2 regions of the Gordonia cholesterolivorans genome follow, and region 1 is predicted to be linked to the other one. Evidence: riboswitches for the same ligand, from Rfam matches in the RefSeq annotation. Region 1 holds a riboswitch; the other holds the start of a gene.
What was found. A riboswitch is a leader RNA that binds a small molecule or an ion and turns the genes downstream of it on or off. The one in region 1 is predicted to bind thiamine pyrophosphate.
Positions count from the first base shown of each region.

Region 2: another riboswitch for thiamine pyrophosphate. It lies ahead of ABFX36_RS16940 (FAD-dependent oxidoreductase); the one in region 1 lies ahead of thiC (phosphomethylpyrimidine synthase ThiC).

Region 1 is NZ_BAAARB010000015.1:61,063-71,137, forward strand. It holds gene gad (glutamate decarboxylase) at 1-670, shown strand, start outside; gene ABFX36_RS13790 (hypothetical protein) at 748-1,413, shown strand; gene ABFX36_RS13795 (helix-turn-helix domain-containing protein) at 1,410-2,408, shown strand; gene ABFX36_RS13800 (hypothetical protein) at 2,405-2,896, opposite strand; gene ABFX36_RS13805 (helix-turn-helix domain-containing protein) at 3,199-4,269, shown strand; gene thiD (bifunctional hydroxymethylpyrimidine kinase/phosphomethylpyrimidine kinase) at 4,288-5,100, opposite strand; gene thiC (phosphomethylpyrimidine synthase ThiC) at 5,148-6,839, opposite strand; TPP riboswitch at 6,831-6,944, opposite strand; gene ABFX36_RS13820 (GNAT family N-acetyltransferase) at 7,071-7,421, shown strand; gene ABFX36_RS13825 (exodeoxyribonuclease III) at 7,450-8,232, opposite strand; gene ABFX36_RS13830 (barstar family protein) at 8,237-8,722, opposite strand; gene ABFX36_RS13835 (guanyl-specific ribonuclease) at 8,719-9,231, opposite strand; gene ABFX36_RS13840 (GNAT family N-acetyltransferase, cg3035/Rv0428c family) at 9,262-9,978, opposite strand; gene ABFX36_RS13845 (peptide deformylase) at 9,989-10,075, opposite strand, start outside.
Region 2 is NZ_BAAARB010000024.1:28,589-38,663, reverse strand. It holds gene ABFX36_RS16965 (alpha/beta fold hydrolase) at 1-528, shown strand, start outside; gene ABFX36_RS16960 (ATP-grasp domain-containing protein) at 559-1,725, opposite strand; gene ABFX36_RS16955 (EamA/RhaT family transporter) at 1,808-2,755, shown strand; gene thiG (thiazole synthase) at 2,763-3,560, opposite strand; gene thiS (sulfur carrier protein ThiS) at 3,553-3,750, opposite strand; gene ABFX36_RS16940 (FAD-dependent oxidoreductase) at 3,741-4,898, opposite strand; TPP riboswitch at 4,891-5,004, opposite strand; gene thiE (thiamine phosphate synthase) at 5,048-5,725, shown strand; gene ABFX36_RS16930 (hypothetical protein) at 5,984-6,346, shown strand; gene ABFX36_RS16925 (NUDIX hydrolase) at 6,384-6,842, opposite strand; gene ABFX36_RS16920 (hypothetical protein) at 6,972-8,420, shown strand; gene ABFX36_RS16915 (glutamate ABC transporter substrate-binding protein) at 8,417-9,400, shown strand; gene ABFX36_RS16910 (serine/threonine-protein kinase) at 9,405-10,075, shown strand, end outside.

The sequences.
Region 1 (10,075 bases):
CGTCGACGGTGCCTCGGGTGCGATGATCGCGCCGTTCTGCCAGCCGGATCTGGAGTGGGACTTCCGCGTCGACCGTGTCGCATCGGTCAGCACCTCCGGCCACAAGTTCGGTCTGGTGTATCCGGGCGTGGGCTGGATCGTCTGGCGCGACGCCGAGGCGCTCCCGGAGAGCATGATCTTCCACTGCAGTTACCTGGGGGGAGACATGCCGACGCTCGCGCTGAACTTCTCGCGGCCGGGCGCCCAGGTGCTGCTGCAGTACTACCAGTTCCTGCGGCTGGGGCGGGCGGGCTATGCCGCCGTCCAGCAGGGTTCGCTCGACGTGGCGCAGTACCTGTCGTCGGCGATCGCGGAGATGGGCCCGTTCGAGTTGATCAGCAAGGGCGACACCATCCCGGTGTTCGCGTGGCGGCTCACGAAGGACGCGAACCCGAACTGGAACCTGTACGACCTTCAGGACCGGCTTCGGATGAAGGGCTGGCAGGTGCCCGCCTACCCGCTGGCCGACGATCTCGCCGACATGACGGTGCAACGGATCGTGGTGCGGGCCGGGCTCAGTCACGATCTCGCCGACAAGTTGCTCGACGATCTGCGCGCGGAGGTCGACTTCCTCGAGAAGCTCGACGCGCCGATGCCGCGTGAGGGCAACAACTCGCACTTCCACCACTAGACGTCCGTGGTCCGCTGCTCGTCTCCTCAATGTGGGAGGCGAGCGGCGGGGAGTCGCTCAGGAGACACGTACCGTCCATGACCAATCGCAACGCCACCACGGCGCTGACGAGCCGGATCCTGACACCCTCGGTGGTTCATCAGTGCATCGGCTTCATGATCGGCTCTGCGCTGTTCGCGATCGGCTCGGCTCCCGGTTTCGGGAACTGGGCCGGCGCGTCCGTCGTGAACATCTGCTATTTCGCCGGCTCCTGGTTCTTCACCGGTGCGGCGTTCATCCAACTGGTGCTCAGCGGCAGTCCCACCGTCCCCGTCTCGTATGCGCCGGGGGTGATGGTTCGCGCCGAGTGGTTCGCGGCGGCGACGCAGTTCTTCGGCACACTGCTGTTCAACGTCAGCACCGGCGGGGCGCTCATGACGCACACCATCCGCGGCGAGAAGCATCTCGTCTGGACTCCGGACGCGGCCGGCTCGGTGGCGTTCCTGGTGAGCGGGTTCTTCGTCCTCGTCGCCTTCTCCCACGCCACGGGACGGATGTGGGCGCCCGGTGACCGGAACTGGTGGTCGGGCCAGATCAACTTCATCGGGTGCGTGGCATTCGGCGTCTCCGCCGTCGCCTCCTACATCACGGTCGGCGGCATCACCGTCGATGCCGTGGCCGCCAACGTGGGCACCTTCGTCGGCGCGATCTGCTTCTTCCTGGCCTCGGCCGTCGTCCTCCCACGGGCATCGGCGGCACGATGACTGCCCGGCCCGCCCCGGACGAGATCAGGGACTGGAGCCGGTCGGTCGGCGTGTGCGACGACGATCCGCCGCTCGTTCTCGGCGGGCGGCAGGGACTGGCGGCCTACCGGGACATGGTGGGCGCCGACCGGCTCGCGAGCGCTGACCCGGAGACTTTCGGCGCAGCGATCCACCAGCGCAGGCTGTCGGTGGTGACGGCCACACGGGCGCTGCGCACACCGCTGACGTGGCACGCGGAGGTTTCCGAACCCCCACCGGACGGCGACTTCCTGTTGATCGCGATGCCCGACGCCGCGGGATCGTCCGGCGACCACGTCGTGGTCGTGACCGGCGGCTCGCCGGAACCGCCGTCGTCCGGTGACCTGGCGGACGTGGCCGCGCTGCGGATCCCGGCCGACGAACTGGGAGTCGGGGCGAGGACGCTCGCCACGGCCGGTGTACTCATTCCCGACACCCTGTTGGCGGCGGTCGCGGCGCGCAGTGTCCGCGGGTTCGTCTCATCGGTCATCGCGCGCGATGTGCGGACGCCGACCCTGGCCGCCGAGATCGCGATGATCGACATGCTCTCCGCTGTGGTCGCCGAGACGGGCTGCCGGACCGGTGACGTGTCCGGCACCACCGCCTACGTCCGGGAGCAGACTCACGAACTCATCGAGCGGCACTTCCGCGATCCGTCGCTGTCACCGGCGGTGTTGGCCGGGCGCCTTCACCTGTCCCGGCGCCAGTTCTACCGCCACTTCGAGGACTGCGACCGGAGCGTCGCCGAGATGATCGCCGACCGGCGACTGCAGGCCGCGCGGGTGCTGCTGATATCGAACCCGGCGGCGTCGATCGCCTCGGTGGCACGAGCGTGCGGGTTCGCGTCGCTGGGCGCCTTCCGCTTCCGGTTCCGCCGCGCCTACGGTCTGGGCCCCAATGAGTTCCGTGATCGGCTGGCGCAGTCGAGGGCGGGAGGGGCGCCCGCGTCCGCGGAGACCTCGCGTCCGGTGGGCTAACCCGACTTCGCAGGCGGGGCGACGGTTTCGGTCACCGTCTTGGTGTCGGTCTCGGTCCGGGTCCTGGTGACCGTGTCGGTCACGGTGCGCGTGGCCGTGGCGTTCGACGTCGCTGTCTCGGTCGCGGTCTCGGTCACGGTGTCGGTCGCGGTGCGCGTGGCGGCGCTGCCGGTGGTCGTCGAGATCACCGTGGTGGTGTCGACGACGGTCTCGGTGACCGGAGCCTGGCTGTCGGACGATCGGCTCTGGCCGACGAGGAAGAAGCTGACGATGACGAGAGCGGCGGCGAGGCACGCGACCGCGGTGATGATCCGCCAACGCCGGACGGCCGCGGTCTCCGCGGCGGCGGCCGTCACGGGTTCCGGAGGGCCGGTCGGCGGGCCGTACCCCGCGGGCTGGTTGCTGTAGGCGGTCTGTCCCGCGGACGCCGGGTACTGCGGCTCGCTCGACGGGGGTGTCGTGGGGCCGTCGTTCGGCGGCTGGGTCACGGGCGCTCCTAGGACGAGACGATGCGGGCCGCGGCGGGTCGTCGCGCCGCGGTCTCCCAGAACAGTACCGCGCCGGGTATGCCGCGATGCCGGCCTGCTAGCAGTTACCCCCAGGTAGTGACAGTTGCGACGCAAGTTTGCCGATCGGACCCGCCCGATGTGACCCGAATATCACCTTGGCGCTTTTGGTGATTCGCTCGACACTGATAATTGGGTGTGCAAGTATGTCAGATGAGAAAGCAAGGCTCCCTCCCAAAGCCAGGCCCATCTCGCCATGTCCCCCATGCGTAGAAGGTCTCCTCATGCCCCATAGTGCAACCCTGCCCAAGACAAGTCTGTCCAATACGCGCGCTTCGTTCCCTCAGGCGGCACGTCCCGGACTGGCGACCCGGCTCACTCCGCGCACCGTCGCCGAATGGGAAGCGCGGCTCGGCGTCGGCAGTGTCCCGACGCGCCCGCGTCCGGACCGGTTCACCGGCCATTCCGGCACCACCGCCTACAGCCCGACGGTCGACGTCCGCATCGCGGAACCGGAGACCTTTCATGCGATGCGCTTCGCACAGAGTCTGTCGTCGATCGTGACCTACTGCGCACTGCAGCCCGCGATGACGATGGAGCGCACGGCGGAGCGGGTGCGGAACGAGCCGTCGGACTCTCTGGTGGTCAGTGTCAGCGGTATGCGCGGACAGTCACTCATCCGGCAGAACGGCCGGGAGTTCGTCTACGGCCCCGGCGACCTGGTGTTCGTCAGCAACGCGACCCCGTACAGCCTGGTGACCAACGCCGTGGCCGACCCGTCCGGACTGCTCATCCCGTTCAATCGGCTCGGCAAGCACCGCCACATCGCCGAGCGGCTGCAGCGTCCCATCGCGGCCAACACCCCGCTGGCCCGCGCGGCCGCGGTCTTCGTCCGCCGATTCGCCGCCGAGACCTCGGCGCTCAATGCGGGGCAGGCGACGGGCACCGTCTCGGAGCAGGCCGCCGTCGATCTGATCGTCGCCGCGCTGTCGGAACTCGACGGTTCTCCGACCGGCACCGAGGACAACGCCCTGTTCGTCCAGGAGGCCGCTCGCGACCTCATCGACCGCCACCACCGCGATCCCAGCTTCTCCCCGGACGCGATCGCCGAGCGGCTGCACCTCTCGCGCCGCCAGCTGTACCGCTACTTCGAGAACTGCGACACCTCGCTCGCGAGCCGGATCGCCGATCGCCGGCTGCAGACCGCCCACGAGATGCTCATGCAGAACGCGGGCGCCTCGATCAGCACCATCGCGCTCTCATCGGGCTTCCCGACGGTCGCGACCTTCCGGAACCGGTTCAAGCAGCGCTACGGCGTCGGACCGGTGGAGTATCGCCACCGCGTGCGCGGATAGCGGCGGGGCCGGCACCGGTCACGGCGGGGAGTCGGCCGCCGGATCGAGCCGCCACAGCGGGTTCACCGGGCCGTGGCCGGCGCCGAGCGGATAGGCGGCGGCCAGGCCGCGGGTGACCCACCGCTTCGCGAAGGCCACGGCGTCGGGCACGCGGTAGCCGTGGCCCAGCGCGCCGGTGATCGCCGCGGCCAGGGTGTCGCCCGCACCGTGGTCGTGCGGGGTGTCGATGCGTCTGCCCGGGAACTCCAGGAACTCTCGGCCGTCGTACAGGATGTCGGGGCTGTGTTCGCTGCCCCGCAGGTGGCCGCCCTTCACCAGGGCCCACCGGGCGCCCGTCTCGCGCAGTGCCGCGGCGGCCGCCCGTTGGCTCGCACCGTCCACGACGTCGATCCCGGTCAGTAGGCGCACCTCGTCCAGGTTCGGCGTGACGACCGTGGCGAGCGGCATCAACCGCTCGGTGAGCGCACCGAGGGCGTCGGACGCCAGCAGGGGATCGCCGTGCATCGACGCGCAGACGGGATCGACCACCAGCGGCACTCCCGTGTCACCGCCGATGCCGAGCTGCGTCGCGGCCTCGGCGATCGCCGTGATGATCGGATCGGAGGCCAGCATCCCCGTCTTGACCGCACAGACGCCGATGTCGGGAACCACCGAGTGCATCTGCGCCGCGACCACCGCCGGATCGATCTCCTGGATTCCGGTGACCCCGGTGGAGTTCTGCACGGTCACCGCGGTGACCGCGACGCAGGCGTGCAGGCCGAGCATCGCGAAGGTGCGCATATCGGCCTGAATGCCCGCGCCGCCGCCGGAATCGGAGCCGGCCACGGTCATCACCCGGACCGGGGTGACGCCGGGGCCGGCCTGCGGAAGCCGCAGGGTCACGGCGCGGCGGCCTCGGAGATCGGCAGGTACACCTGGTTTCCCGCCGCCGCGAACTCGGCCGATTTGGCCGCCATGTCCTGTGCCAGCCGCGCGTCGATGTCCTCCTGCGTGACGAGCCCGTTCTCCTGTGCATAGGTGCGGACGTCGGCCGAGATCCGCATGGAGCAGAACTTGGGGCCGCACATGGAGCAGAAGTGCGCGGTCTTCGCCGGCTCGGCGGGCATCGTCTCATCGTGGTACTCGCGTGCCGTGTCGGGATCGAGCGCGAGGTTGAACTGATCGGTCCAGCGGAACTCGAAGCGCGCCTTGCTGAGGGCGTCGTCGCGTTCCTGGGCGCGCGGATGACCCTTGGCGAGGTCGGCCGAGTGTGCCGCGATCTTGTAGGTGATGACGCCGACCTTCACGTCGTCCCGGTTCGGCAGCCCCAGGTGCTCCTTCGGCGTCACGTAGCAGAGCATCGCCGTGCCGGCCTGCGCGATCATCGCGGCGCCGATCGCGGAGGTGATGTGGTCGTAGGCCGGCGCGATGTCGGTGGCGAGCGGGCCGAGCGTGTAGAACGGGGCCTCCTCACACAGCTCTTCCTCGAGCCGGACGTTCTCGGCGATCTTGTGCATCGGGACGTGCCCGGGGCCCTCGATCATCACCTGTACGCCGTGGCTCTTGGCGATCTTCGTCAGCTCGCCCAGGGTCCGCAGTTCGGCGAACTGCGCCTCGTCGTTCGCATCGGCGATGGACCCGGGGCGCAGGCCGTCGCCGAGCGAGAAGGTGATGTCGTACCGCGCGAAGATCTCGCACAGCTCGTCGAAGTGCGTGTACAGGAACGACTCAGTGTGGTGGGCCAGACACCATGCGGCCATGATGGAGCCGCCGCGCGAGACGATGCCGGTCACCCGCTTGGCGGTCAGCGGGACGTAACGCAGGAGCACGCCGGCGTGCACGGTCATGTAGTCGACGCCCTGTTCGGCCTGTTCGATGACGGTGTCGCGGTAGATCTCCCAGGTCAGGCGCGTGGGATCGCCGTTCACCTTCTCGAGCGCCTGGTAGATCGGCACGGTTCCGACCGGGACGGGGGAGTTGCGCAGGATCCATTCGCGAGTGAGGTGGATGTCCTTGCCGGTCGAGAGATCCATGATGGTGTCGGCGCCCCACCGGGTGGCCCAGACCATCTTCTCCACCTCTTCGGCGATGGACGAGGTGACGGCAGAGTTGCCGATGTTCGCGTTCACCTTCACCGCGAAGGCCTTGCCGATGATCATCGGCTCCGACTCGGGGTGGCGGTGATTGACCGGAATCACCGCGCGTCCGGCGGCCACTTCGCTGCGGACCAGCTCGGCGTCGACGCCCTCGCGCGCGGCGATGTATCTCATCTCCGGCGTCACGATCCCGGCGCGTGCCCAGGCCAGCTGGGTGGCCGCGTCGTGCCCGCCCACGGGCACCGGTGCCGGCCGTTCCCAGGAGTCGCGCGTCTTCGCCAGCCCCTTCTCGAGGTCGATGGTCGCCGACGAGTCGGTGTACGGACCGGAGGTGTCGTAGAGGTCGAGGTGCTCGCCGTTCGTCAGATGCACTCGACGCTGGGGAACGGCCATGCCGTCGACGTCGAGGTAGACCTTGCTGCTGCCCTCGATGGGGCCGCAGGTCACCTCGGCGGTGGCGTCGTCACGTGTGGTTCCAGGCATGGATGTGCCCATGATGATCCTCCCTACGCCGGCATTATCCGGACAGGTTCAGGCGGTCGACGACCGCCTGTCGCCATCTCAGCCCCCGGTTCCGTGGGAGCCCCCGCGTGTGAAGTTGTGCGGTGCCCACCATACTCACGTCGTCCGGTCGCGTCGCATCGTGATGCAGATGTGACAGATGTGACTTGCGTCTCCCCGTCGAACGAACGTAATCTTGTGACGCTGGTCACAGGAGGTCAACGAATGCATCGCAAAGTCCGTCACTCGCATCCGCCGCAGTCGGCGCGCTCGCTGCTGCACCAGATCTCCGAGGTCTCCCACAATCCGGAGCGGGAGCGCTTCGAGTTGCGGGTGGGCGGCGACCTGGTCGGCGTGCTCGGCTATCGCATCGACGACGGTCCCGACGGCGAGGTGGTGACGATCCTCCACACGGTCCTCTACGACGAGTACAGCGGCCACGGGCTGGCCACTCGGCTCACCGGCGGCGCCATGCAGTACATGCGCGACAACCAGCTCAAGGTGCGGCCGCTGTGCACCTTCACCAAGCACTTCCTCGACGCCCATCCCGGCATGGTGGCGATGGCCTCCGCCTGAGGCGGACCGACCGGCGCACCCGCCGGGATCAGCTCAGGTCGAACACGAGGGGGGCGTGATCGCTGGCGCCCTCCGCGGCGCGGGCGTCGCGGTCGATGAAGGCGTCGTGGATACGGTCGTCCAAGGCGGGGGAGCAGAGCGCGAAGTCGATGCGCATGCCCTCGTTGCGGGCGAAGCGCCCGGCCTGGTAGTCCCAGAAGGTGTAGGTCCCCGGACCGGGGGTGAAGGGGGCCGCGCTGTCGACGAATCCGCCTTCGACGAAGCGGCGGAAGGCGGCGCGCTCCTCGTCGGAGGTGTGCGTGCGGGACGCGAAGTACTCGGGGTCCCACACGTCCTCGTCGGTCGGCGCCACATTCCAGTCTCCGGCGAGAGCGACCTGGGCGGCGGGATCGTGCGACAGTTCCAGCGATGTGACATCGGCGAGGGCGCTGAGCCAGTCGAGTTTGTACTGGAAGTGATCGTGTCCCGGCTCGCGCCCGTTGGGGGCGTACAGGCTCCAGACGCGCACGCCACCGCAGGTCGCCGAGATGGCTCGCGCCTCCCGTTCACCGGCGTAGAGCGGCTGCCCGTCGAATCCGATGTGGATGTCGTGCACCCCGATCCGGGACGCGATCGCGACGCCGTTGTATCCGCTCGACCCGTGGAACGCGACGTCGTAGCCGTGGGCCAGAAAACTCATCACCGGGAACTGATCGTCGGTGCACTTGGTCTCCTGCATCGCGAGCACATCGATCGCATGCCGATTCATCCATGCCACGACCTGCTCGGATCGGGCGCGGATCGAGTTCACGTTCCACGTCGCCAGGCGCATGGCGTCAATCCTGCCGCAACCGCATCAGGGGCGCACCGGCACCCTCCCATCGGCCTGCGACGGCGGCCGCGTCGTCGGCGGACGTGAGCAGGACGAGTCCGAAGCGGCGGCCCGATCGGCGCAGCCGCTCCCGCCAGTGCGCGGGGGAGGTGGCGAACCACTCGAAGTCGCCTTCCGGAGCGTCGGCCAGGAGTCGGCCGGCATCGGAGACGACGGTCAGCAATGCCGTCGCCCGAGCGCCGGTGGGGGTCCGCAGACCGGTGGGGAGGTCGCCCATGCAGTCGTCGAACGCGTCTTTGTTGTGCCCGAAGTGGCCGGGGAAGTCCCATGCGGCGGCGAAGAGGTCGTACAGTCCGTCCAACGTGCGCATCCGGTCGCCCGGCAACCGCCGGACCGCTGCGCCGGTGCGGTAAGTGGTGACGTCGCCGATCGCGAGCGCTGTCGCCGGGCCCTCGCCGGCGAGGAATTCGGTCAGGGAAGCGGTGGTCACGCCGACGGCCCCCGGATCTGGACGAAGGTCCGATAGTGGTCGAGGGTGTACCAGGCGGACCCGTCGCTGCCGGTCACGATGCGTTCGGCGTCACGTCCGCGTCCCGGCTTCTTGGGGTTGACGTCCCATTCCTTGTAGACGATGCGCCGCCCGTCTGCGGACTTGACCGGCAGCTTGCGCTCGTTGTTCCGGAAGGTGTCGCCGCCGTGGGTGCCCGGGGCGTTCGCCGCCTCCGGCCACCGGCCCGAATCGATCTCGTTCAGCGTCTTGGTGACCCGGGTGGGAGCGTCGCCGCCCCTCGCCTCGACCGTCGCCGGGCCGGGCGCCGCCGTGGACGTGCCGAGGAGCGGGCCGGCGGCCGTGGACGTCGGTGCGGACGACGCGTCGTCGGGGCCGTCGCGGCCGTCGATCCACCACGTGAACGCCGCGATGGCGAGCAGCGCGATGACGGCGAGCGCCGAAGCGATGATTCGTCGCCTGGTCAGGTCGGGGTCGGTGGAGTTCGGCATCGCCGTCCACCGTAATTCATCGCGCCGCCGCTACAGAGCCAGCAGGCGGCACGTGTGGTGCAGTTCGAAGTCCAGTGCTCGCCACGCCGCGCGGGCCGAGTCGTCGGACGCCGCCACCGTCACCGCGACCACCCCGTCGGCGATCGGCGCCCAGTCGCCGGGCGGGGTGGGGCCCGTCGGCTCGGGGCCGATCAGCACCTCGTAATCGGCCGAACTCGCGATCGCCGCACCCAGCGAGGCGACGCGCATCAGCCGGTCGGCGACGATCACGCGGCGCGGCAGCCCCCGGCCGTCGAGCCAGCGCAGCGCCGCGGGCAGACCGGCCGCGGTGGAGCCGAAGTCGACCGGTGCCGCGGCTCCCGACCGCAGAGAGTCGCCGGCGCCGTTGACGAGCCAACCGTCGGTCTCGGTTCGCTCGGCGGCCGGTGCGGCGCGCATCAGCGCTCGCTCCACGCCGCGGATCTCGGAGTTGCGCACCACCCGTCGCGAGAGCAGTCGCACCGACGTGATCGCATCGGTGCGGATGCGGTGGCGGACGCCGTCGCGCTCGACGACGATCGCCTCGCCGGTCCGCTCCCGGAGCAGCCCGGTGATGTCCGACAGGCTGGGGGAGCGATCGGTCGGGGGATTGGGTGAGGCCCGCCAATCGGCGGGCGCGTCGGCGCCGAGCCGGTACCGGACCACCACTCGATCGCCGACCGCGGGCTGCGGTCCGCGAGAGACGGGCGACGGGTCCGGCGACGGCACGGCGGGCGGGTCAGTCGTCGTGGCCGAACGGATCGGTGACGGTGCCCGGCAGCCAGGTGAGGCCGGGCACGCCCCAGCCGTTGCGCTTGATCGCCTT
Region 2 (10,075 bases), on a different contig from region 1:
CTCGCGTCGTCGTGGCCGGGACGGATCCGCGGTCTCGCAATGATCGCCGGGCTTCGGTCGTCCGCCATCGGGGAGATGGTGAACGAGATGGAACTCGGGCTCATCGAGCGGCTCGGTGAGATCCCCGAAGCGGTCGCCGTCTTCGAACAACTGATGACCACTCTCGGACCGGGCATGCTCGGCGACGACCTGACCGTCCGCGCCTGGCGCGAGGTGCTGACGGCGGGCGAGCCGGTGTGGGCGTCACCGGACGGCCTCAAGGGCCAGCTCTCGGCGTCTCACGGATGGATGCTGGCCAAGGAGCCGACGCCCGAACGCCTCGCCGCGATCGACGTTCCGGCGCTCGTCGTCGCCTACCAGCACGACGTCTTCTTTCCGCCGTCGGGCAGTCGCGAAGCCGCGTCGCACATGCCGATCGCCGACTTCCACGAACTCGACGGACTCGCGCACGGCGGGCTCATGCTCGACCCCGATCGCCGCGCGACGGCCCTGCTGGTCGAGTTCTGCCGCAAGGTCACGGCGTCGTAGCCGCGCGGCTCCGTTCGGGGAGTGCGGCTCTCAGACCTTGTGCCCGTCCCACTCGTGGTCGTGCATGAAAGCCTCCGCGAGGCCCACCTTGTATCGGAATCCGTGACTCAGGATCGCCATGTAGGCCGGAATCAGCATCAGCGCGGGCAGCCGGTCCTCGGAATCCCAGATCACGTCGCTCGCCGCACGGAAGTCGCGCACGAACTGCCGCAGGCTGCGCCCACCTCGGCTGGACTTGCGCCAGCCGTAGAGGGTCATGCCGACGCCGATCATCCGAGTGCGGTTCTCGGGCGGGCTGATGATCTCGGTGTTCTCGCCGAAGAACGCGCGGTCGAGGCGATTCTGCCTGGTGTACATCATGATTCCGCTGGTGCCCCGCGGATTGCATTCGATCGTGTACAGCCCCTTCTCGGGGTGGTCGATGAAGTCGAGTCCCATGTGGCCGGTGAAGTTCACCGACTTCGCGAAGCGCTGCACCCAGTCGAGGATCGGCTGGTGATCGACCTGCGTGAAGGTCAGGCACGAGCTGCCGTCGATGGCGTAGTCGACGGGATAGGTGGCGTGGGCGAAGACCTCGCCGTCACGGCACACCGAGTAGGTGCAGTACCGGTCGCCCTCCATCCACTCCTGGGCGATCCACGGGTTGGTCTCGTCGTAGGTGAGGAAGTCGAGGGATTCGCCCGGCTGCGCCTTGTAGACCTTCTGCGAGCCGCGGGAGTACGTCTGCTTGATGGCGAAGGGCGTGTCGAAGTCGAGCCCGACCGTGTCCTGCGCCGAGGCCAGCTTCTTGAACTTGAGCGTGGGAAAGCCCCGCTCCACCAGCGCCTCCTGGAAGGAGAACTTGTTGTGGAGCATGTCCTCCACCTCGAATGGCGACAGGAACAGCTCGCATGTCGGCGGGAACAGACCGGCCATCATCGAGAGGATGTCGGTCTCCTCGTGGATGGGGATCACCATGTCGATGCCCTCGGACTTGACCAGTTCGGCGATCTCGCGGCAGTACTCCTGCGGCTTGAACTTGGGCGGACTGACCCGATGGAACGACGAGACGGCGTTCGAGAAGCGGCTCACCGTGATCGGGAGGCTGTCGCACGTCGACACCGTGTGCCCGGCAGCGGCGAACTGTCGCGCCAGGTTGAGCGTCAGAAACGACCTGCCGAAGGTGATGAGGACATGTTTGCGCGTACCGGAGACCACAGATACAGAGTAGACAAGTGAACAAGCCTCACGTGTAGCGTGTTCTTACCGAGTACTCATTCACGACTCAGGGGATTCTTCGTTGTACGTAATCGGGATCATTGCGGCGTCGATGGCCGCGGTGGCCTACGGAGTCTCGACCGTGCTCCGAGCACTCGGCGCCCGCCGGGTCGCGGTGGAGCAGCGGGAAGAGGGCAAGGCCGGGGTCGGCGGCGACAACTCGCCGTCGGTCGAGTCGACCTTCTCCACGCTCGTCGATCCCGCGTTCATCCTCGGGACTGTCATGGTCATCGTCGGCTTCGCGGGCGGCGCCGTCGCCGCGCGTTTCCTGCCGCTGTTCCTGGCTCAGTCGATCGTGTCCGCCAACCTCGTCGTCACGGCACTGCTCGGAACACTCCTGCTCAATATCGTTCTGCACACCCGTGACTGGGTCGCGATCTGGCTCGTGGTGCTCTCCCTGTTCCTGCTCGGCGTGTCGTCGTCCCCGGGCGTCAAGGACAGCGCGTCGATGACCTTCCACTGGGGTCTGATGATCGCGACCATCCTGCTGTGCACCGTCTCCCTGGTCGGCGTGTACCGGGGCGGTAAGTTGGCCGCGCCGATCGGCGGTGCCGGCGCGGGGCTGCTGTTCGGCGTGATCGCGTGTTCGGTCCGGGTGCTCGACGGCCTGGAGAAGTTCGACATCCTGACCATCCTGGGTGACCCCGCGGCGTGGTCGATCGCGATCGCCGGAGCGATCGGTTTCTACGTGCAGACGGTGGCGCTGCAGGTCGGTGCCGTCAGCGGCGTGACCGCGATGCTGGTGGTCGGTGAGACCGCGGGCCCCAGCATCATCGGCGTGGCCTTCCTGGGCGACAGCGCACACCCCGGTCTCGGCTGGCTCGCGGTGGTCGGCTTCATCGGCGCCGTGGTCGGCGCGGTCCTCGTCGCCTGGTACGGCACCGGCGACCCCGACCACTTCGGGGAGGCCCCGCCGGAGAAGGGCGGATGGCGCCGCGGCCGCGAGCAGGTCGACGACGCGGACCGCTGACGCGTCCTCAGCAGATCGCGGAACGGCTCGGCGAGGATGCCTGCGCCCAGAACCGCTTCGGGATCCGGCCGGCGTGCGCGGCCAGGTATCCGGCGACGACGGCGTGGCGCATGGCCGCGGCCATCGCCGCCGGGTCGTCCGCGCGCGTGACCGCCGAGGCCAGCAGGACGGCGTCGCAGCCGAGTTCCATGGCCAGTGCCGCGTCGCTCGCCGTCCCGATGCCGGCGTCGAGCACCACCGGCACCTCGGCCCGCGCGACGATCATCTCGATGTTGTGTGGATTGGAGATGCCGAGCCCGGTCCCGATCGGCGAGCCCAGCGGCATCACCGCGGCCACCCCCGCGTCTTGCAGACGCAGAGCGAGGACCGGGTCGTCGTTGGTGTACGCGAGAACCTGAAAGCCGTCGGCGACCAGCGCCGATGCGGCGTCCACCAACTCGAGCGGATCGGGCAGCAACGTGCGGTCGTCGGCCACCACTTCCAGCTTGACCAGATCCGTCTCGCACGCCTCACGGGCGAGCTGCGCGGTCAGTACCGCCTCGGCCGTGGTGTGACAGCCCGCCGTGTTCGGCAGGACCGCGATTCCGAGGCGACGCAGCAGGTCGAGCACACCGGTCCCGGACTCCGGACTGATGCGGCGCATCGCCACCGTCGTCAGCTCGGTTCCGGAGGCGATCAATGCACGTTCGAGCACAGCGAGATTCGGCGCGCCGCCGGTCCCCGTGATGAGCCGCGAACCGAACTCGCGGCCGGCCACGGACAGCGGCGGCACCTCCCCGACCGGTCCCTGTGCTGTGTCAGCCACCCTGCACCGCCGTCAGGATGTCGATCTCGGCGTACGCACCGAGCGGTCGGTCCCACTCGGCTTTGGAACGCACCACCCCGTCCACGGCCACCGCGACTCCGCAGTCGGGCAGGTCGAGGTGGGCCAGCAGCCCGGTGACGGTCGGCGCGTCATCGAAGGTGACGGTGTCGCCGTTGACGGTCAGTTCCATGTCGGCTCCCTGTTGTCGGTGTTGTCAGTTGCGATCGGATCCACCCGCGAGTCCGGTCCGCGCCGATCCGGCGGTCGGAGGAGGGCGGCCACGCGCGCCGCGGTCCACGGGGCGAGCGCGATGCCGTTGCGGCCGTGCCCGGCGGCGACGAGAATCCGCTCGTCCACCCGCCGCACCACGGGCACACCGTCCGGCGACGACGGGCGGATCCCCGCGCCCGCCTCGGCGAGTTCGTAGGTGCGCAGTCCCGGCATCAGCTCGGCGGCGTCGGCGAGCAGATCGCCCACCCCGCCCGCCAGCGGCATCCGATCACCGTCGTCGTAGGCCTCGTACTGGGTGGCGCCCACGACCACCCCGTCATCCCTCGGCACCAGGTACAGGGCGCGCCCATGCCAGCGGGCCCGGATCACATGCGTCGGCGGCGGCACCGACCAACGTGTGCGGCGCAGTCGGAGGATCTCGCCCTTCTCACCGCGGAGTTCCACGCTCGGCAGCAGCCTGCGGGAACCGAGGCCGGCCGCGACCAGCACCTGATCCCCGGGGATCGTCGACAGATCGGTCACCCGCCCGCGCTCCCAGATCACTCCGCGGCTCTTGAGCGCGCGTTGCAGCGCGGCGATCAGCCGCCGGTTGTCGAGCGACCCCTCACCGACCGCGTGAAACCCTCCGGCCACGCCGCGCACCAGCGCGGGTTCGGCTGCACGCAGCTCGGCCGGTGTCATCGCGGGCAGCCGGTCGGCGTCGCCGGGCGACGTGGACAGCCCGAACCGCACCTGTGTCCGCAGGTGCTCCAGATCGGCCGGCGCGGCACCGATCAGCAAGCTGTCGGCGGCCGTCCGCACGGTCGGATCGCCGAGTCGTTCGAGCAGGGCGGGCCATCGCGCCACCGAGTCCCGCGAGATCGCCAGCAGCCGGTCCTCGCCGGGATGTCCTTCTGCGAAGCAGCCGAGCATGCCGCCCGCGACGTGCGCGGCCCGCTCCTGCGGTCCGGCGTCGAAGACGCGCACCCGCCATCCGCGGTCGGCGGCGGACAGGGCGCACGTGAGGCCGACGACGCCGCCCCCGATCACCGACAGTTCACCGAGCCGCTCGGTGCTATGTCCCCTCGGGGAGGCGAACTCTTCGCCGGATGCGCTTTCACCAGACATGACGTCAGCCTTCCTTCGCCGGCATGACCCGGATCAGGTGTGACGGTCAGCGCCGGCGCAGCGCACTCTCAGCCCGGCGGACCTCCGGACTCCCGTGTCGATAACGCCTCACAGTCTACCGCCCGGCATCGGCGACTACGGTGTCGGTCATGGATGCCCGCACTCGTCTCGCCACCTCCCGCCTGTACCTGTGCACCGACGCGCGGCGCGAGCGCGGCGACCTGATCGACTTCGTCCGGAGCGCTCTCGCGGGCGGCGTCGACATCGTCCAGCTGCGCGACAAGAATTCGCCCGGGGAACGCGAGTTCGGCGAGCTCACCGCCGTGCAGGAGCTGGAACTGCTGCGGCGGCTGCGCGAACTGACGCACGCCGCGGGTGCGCTGCTGGCGGTCAACGACCGGGCCGACGTCGCGGTCGCGTCCCGCGCCGACGTCCTCCACGTCGGCCAGGACGATCTGCCGCCCGCCACCGCCCGGCGCATCGTCGGCCCCGACGTGGTGATCGGCCGCTCCACGCACACCGTGGAGCAGGCGCTCACCGCCGATGCCGATCCCGACGTGGACTACTTCTGCACCGGCCCGTGCTGGACGACGCCGACCAAACCGGGCCGGGCGGCCACCGGACTGGAGTTCGTCAGCGCGGTCGCCGCGGCGCGGCCCAGCAAGGCGTGGTTCGCGATCGGCGGCATCGACCTGCCCCGCGTCCGAGAGGTCACCGACGCGGGCGGCGAGCGCATCGTGGTGGTCCGGGCGATCACCGGTGCCGACGATCCCGCGACCGCCGCGCGCGACCTCCGGACGGCTTGCCTTTCCGGCACGGCGGAGTAAGCTGCTTGCCATCATGACGTGGAAGCTTCTTGTAGCCCGCCGCAGCGGGGTCTGATTCGACCGACCCCCCGCTGCGGGGTTGTCGTCTCTCCACATATCTGAGCTCGTCGGTCATCGAATCTTCGACCGAAATGAAGGCTCCCGATGCGTTCCATTCAGATCCTGCCGACATCCTGTACCCGTAACGGATACGACCGTCCGCAGCAGTCCCGCTCCTCTCGGCGACTGCCGAATTGGTTTCCACGGGAGGCGGCCGACATGACCACTTCGAGTTTCGACCAGACCTACGCACCCGCCGGCGACATCGCGTTGGAGGCGATCACGATCGAGCCGGGTCGCGGCGACACCGTCACCTGCCGCGCACGGATCAATCTCGGCCGACGATGCCACGACGTCAGCGCCACCGCGGTCGGCGCCATCGGCGCGATGACCGAGGTGCTGTACGCACTGGGCGCGGGCGTCGAGATCGTCTCGCTGTACCAGCATCAGGAGGACGGCGAGACCGTCACCTACCTGCTCTGCGAACGCGATCTGCACCGGAGTTGGTCGTACGGCCGGGGCCGCACCGGCGACGAGGCCACCATCAACGCGCTGATCGCGGGAGCCAATCAGCTGGCGTGAGCTCGCTCAGGTGGGCCCGAGCTCGGGCGGGCCGGACTCAGGTGAGCCGGGCCAGCAGCCCCGGCCACGCCTTCGCCAGACCGGGATGCAGCGGCAGCTCGGCCACCGACTCGGCGGGCACCCAGCGCAGTTCGGCGGACTCCCCGTTGCCGACCGTCGCGACCGGCGAATCGGCCTTGGCGATGACCGTCGTGTAACTCCACTCCGGCGCCGAGTGCGTGACGATCGACTCGATCACCGCGACGTCCGACTCAGCGATCCCGGCTTCCTCGTGCGCTTCACGCACCGCGGCCTGTTCCACGCTCTCGTGCGAGTCGCGGGCACCGCCCGGCAGCCCCCACGTGCCGCCCTGATGCGACCACACGGCGCGATGCTGGAGCAGCACCACGACGCCTGAGTCGGCCGGCGCGCACAGCAGCAGACCCGCCGCCCCGAAGCGTCCCCAGTAGCGCGCACCGTCCGCACCGAACACCCAGCCGTCACCGTCACCGCGCACCCTGCGACCTCCTGCACCGACCCACCGACTTCAGATCGGCTTCTCTGACGAATCACCGTACCGGGCTGTCCGTCTACTCGCAGCCGCGCCGACTAGGGTTGAGCGCAGCACATCCGAAAGGGACAACTCGTGGCCGGCCAGGTTTACCGAGTGCGCTCGGCACTCACGCATGCGGGCCGCAGTGTGCTGCCCGACCGTGGCGCGCCGAGCCCCACTCTGCGCCAGGTGATCGCCGACCGGCGCGAGATCGCCGCCATGACCCGCGAGCGGGTCTCGTCGCCGTTGCTGACGATGCGCTTCTACGCGACCACCACGCCCGGCAAACTCGTCATCATCCTGCTCGCGATGGTCCTCGCATGCGGTCTCACCGGCTGGTACTCGTCCGTCTCGCTCACCGAGCGAAGCCAGACCCTCGAAGCACTCGTCGACCGCGCCGAGCCGCAGGCCGAGGCCGCCGAGGTCCTCTACAGTTCGCTGTCGGTGGCCGACGCCGCGGCCAACTCCGCGTTCATCTCCGGCGGCCGCGAGTCCCCCGACCTCCGCGCGGAGTACACCGACTCCATCGCGACGGCGTCCTCCGCGCTCATCGCCGCCGCGGACGGACTGTCCACGGCGGCGGAGGTGTCCGAGCGCGACAAGCCCTCGCGTGACGATCTCGACACCATCGCCACCAACATCCCGGTGTACACGGGCCTCATCGAGACCGCACGCACCAACAACCGGCTCGCGAACCCCGTCGGATCGGCCTACCTCAGCGAGGCCTCGTCATTGATGATCGAGACCATCCTGCCCGCGGCGCAACGCCTCTACGAGGACCGGTCGTCGGCGATCTCCGACCCCCAGCGCACCCTCACCGTCCCACCGTGGGGCGTCTACGTGGCGCTGCTGATCATCATCGCGATGCTGATCGTCACCGGACGCTATCTGGCCCGGCGCACGCGGCGCCACTTCAACATCGGTCTCATCGGCGCGCTCACCGCGATGATCCTCGGCACGGTCTGGCTGCTCATCTCGGGACTGCTGTCGGTGGCCGCGGCCAACACGGCGAAGACCGCCGGTGCCGATCCGCTGCACACGCTGACCACCATGCGGATCCTCACACAGCAGGCGCGGTCGGCCGAGACGCTGTCGCTGGTCCGCCGGTCCGATCCGGGAGAACTCGACGTCGGCTTCAGCAAGGATCTCGAGGAGATCCACGATCACGCCGACCAACTCGCGAACGACCCCGACCACGCCGACGACCACGGCCTGACGCAGCCGCTCACCGACGTCCAGTCGGCGCTCGAACGTTGGCGCAGTGCCCACGAGGAGGTGGGCCGTCGGCTGGCGAGCGGTGACTACACGGCCGCGCGGGCCCTGACCATCGGCAACGGCAAGATCAGCACCGCAACCGGATACAACGAGGTCAACGACGCGCTGGTCAAGGCTATAGGCCAGGCCCGCACCACGTTCCGCGACAACATCAGCACCGCCCAGCGTCTGCTCGGCTTCACCGGCACTGGTATCGGCGTGCTGTGCGGGGTGGCCGCCGTGGCGGTCGCGATCGGCCTGTTCCCCCGGATCCGGGAGTACCGATGACAGCCTCCGCGTCCGCCCGCCGCCTGATCGTACTGCTGTGTCTCATCGCGTCCGGCCTCACCTCATGCGCCACCGTGACCAGCACCCCCAGCGAGCCGCCGTCCACCACCGCGCACGCGCCGTTCCCGCCCGACGTCGGTTTCGGCGCGCAGCCCGACGCGCCGGCGCCCGACTCCGACTGCGCCACGATCGCCGGACTCCGGCCGGGACCGCTGCCCGAACCGCGGCAGATGCCGCCCGGATCGACGATGGACCGGATCGCCAAGCGCGGACGGCTGATCGTCGGCACCGACCTCGGCAGCAATCCGCTGAGTTTCCGCGATCCGATCACCGGCGACGTCAAAGGATTCGACATCGACGTCGCGCACTGGATCGCCGAGGCGATCTTCGGGGATCCGAATCTGATCGAGTACCGGATGATCACCAACGAGAACCGCATCCAGGCGCTGGAGAACGGCGCGGTCGACGTCGTCGTCAAAACGATGTCGATCACGTGCGATCGACTCAAGTCCATCGACTTCTCGGTGCCCTACTACGCCGCCGCCCAGCAGATCCTCGCGTACCGCAATTCGGGTATCTCACAGGCATCCGATCTCGCCGGGAAGAACGTCTGCGCCACTCGCTCCTCCACTTCCATCGCGCGTGTGGAACGTGCTGTTCCGAGCGCGAAATATCTCACCACCGCGAGTTGGGCCGACTGCCTGGTGATGATGCAGCAGGGGCAGGTGGACGCGATCACCTCGGACGACTCCATACTCGCCGGGATCGCCGCGCAGGACCCGTGGGTCCACGTGGTCGGCGACAGCCTCGGAACGGAGTACTACGGAGTGGGGATACCCAAGGGGCAGGATGACTTCGCGCGATTCATCAACGGCGTGATCGCGGCCCGCGAGGCCGACGGCAGCTGGCAGCGGTCCTACGACGAGTGGCTGTCGATCCTCGGGCCCGGATCCCCGCCGCCGACGATGTACCGGGATTGACGTGATGAGCGATATCAAGAAGAAGCGCAACAAGAACCGCGACGCCGAGCCGGTCGCCACCGAGGCGACCGAGCTCCCGGCCGAGACACAGGCCTCGGCAGTCGAACCCGCACAGACCGAGGCCTCCGAGTCGGTCCAGACACAGGCGGGCACCGTCCCCGCGCCGATGGGCACTGTCGGGGACACCGCGCCTACGGCGACCGTCACCCAGTCGACGCAGGTGCGGCGGATCCTCGACGACATCGCCGCCTCACGCAGGAAGAGCCGCAAGAGCGCCCACGTCCACGACCGCCGCCTCGGCAGTGAACTGGTCCAGCTTCCCGAGATCACCGACATCGACCCCGCGGACGCCGTCCTGGCCGACCCGGTGATCGCGCCGAGCAAGCGCAAGTGCTGGAACTGCGGCGAGCCGGTGGGCCGGAAGTCGGGCCGCGGCAAGGGACCGCTCAGCGGCACCTGCTGGAACTGCGGGTCGCGGTACTCGTTCGTCCCCGGTCTCAAACGGGGCACGATGGTCGCCGATCAGTACGAGATCGCCGGCGCGATCGCGCACGGCGGCATCGGATGGATCTACCTGGCTGTGGACCACAACGTCTCCGACCGCCCCGTCGTCCTGAAGGGCCTGCTGAACTCGTCGGACTCACAGGCTCAGGCGGTAGCCATCGCCGAACGGCA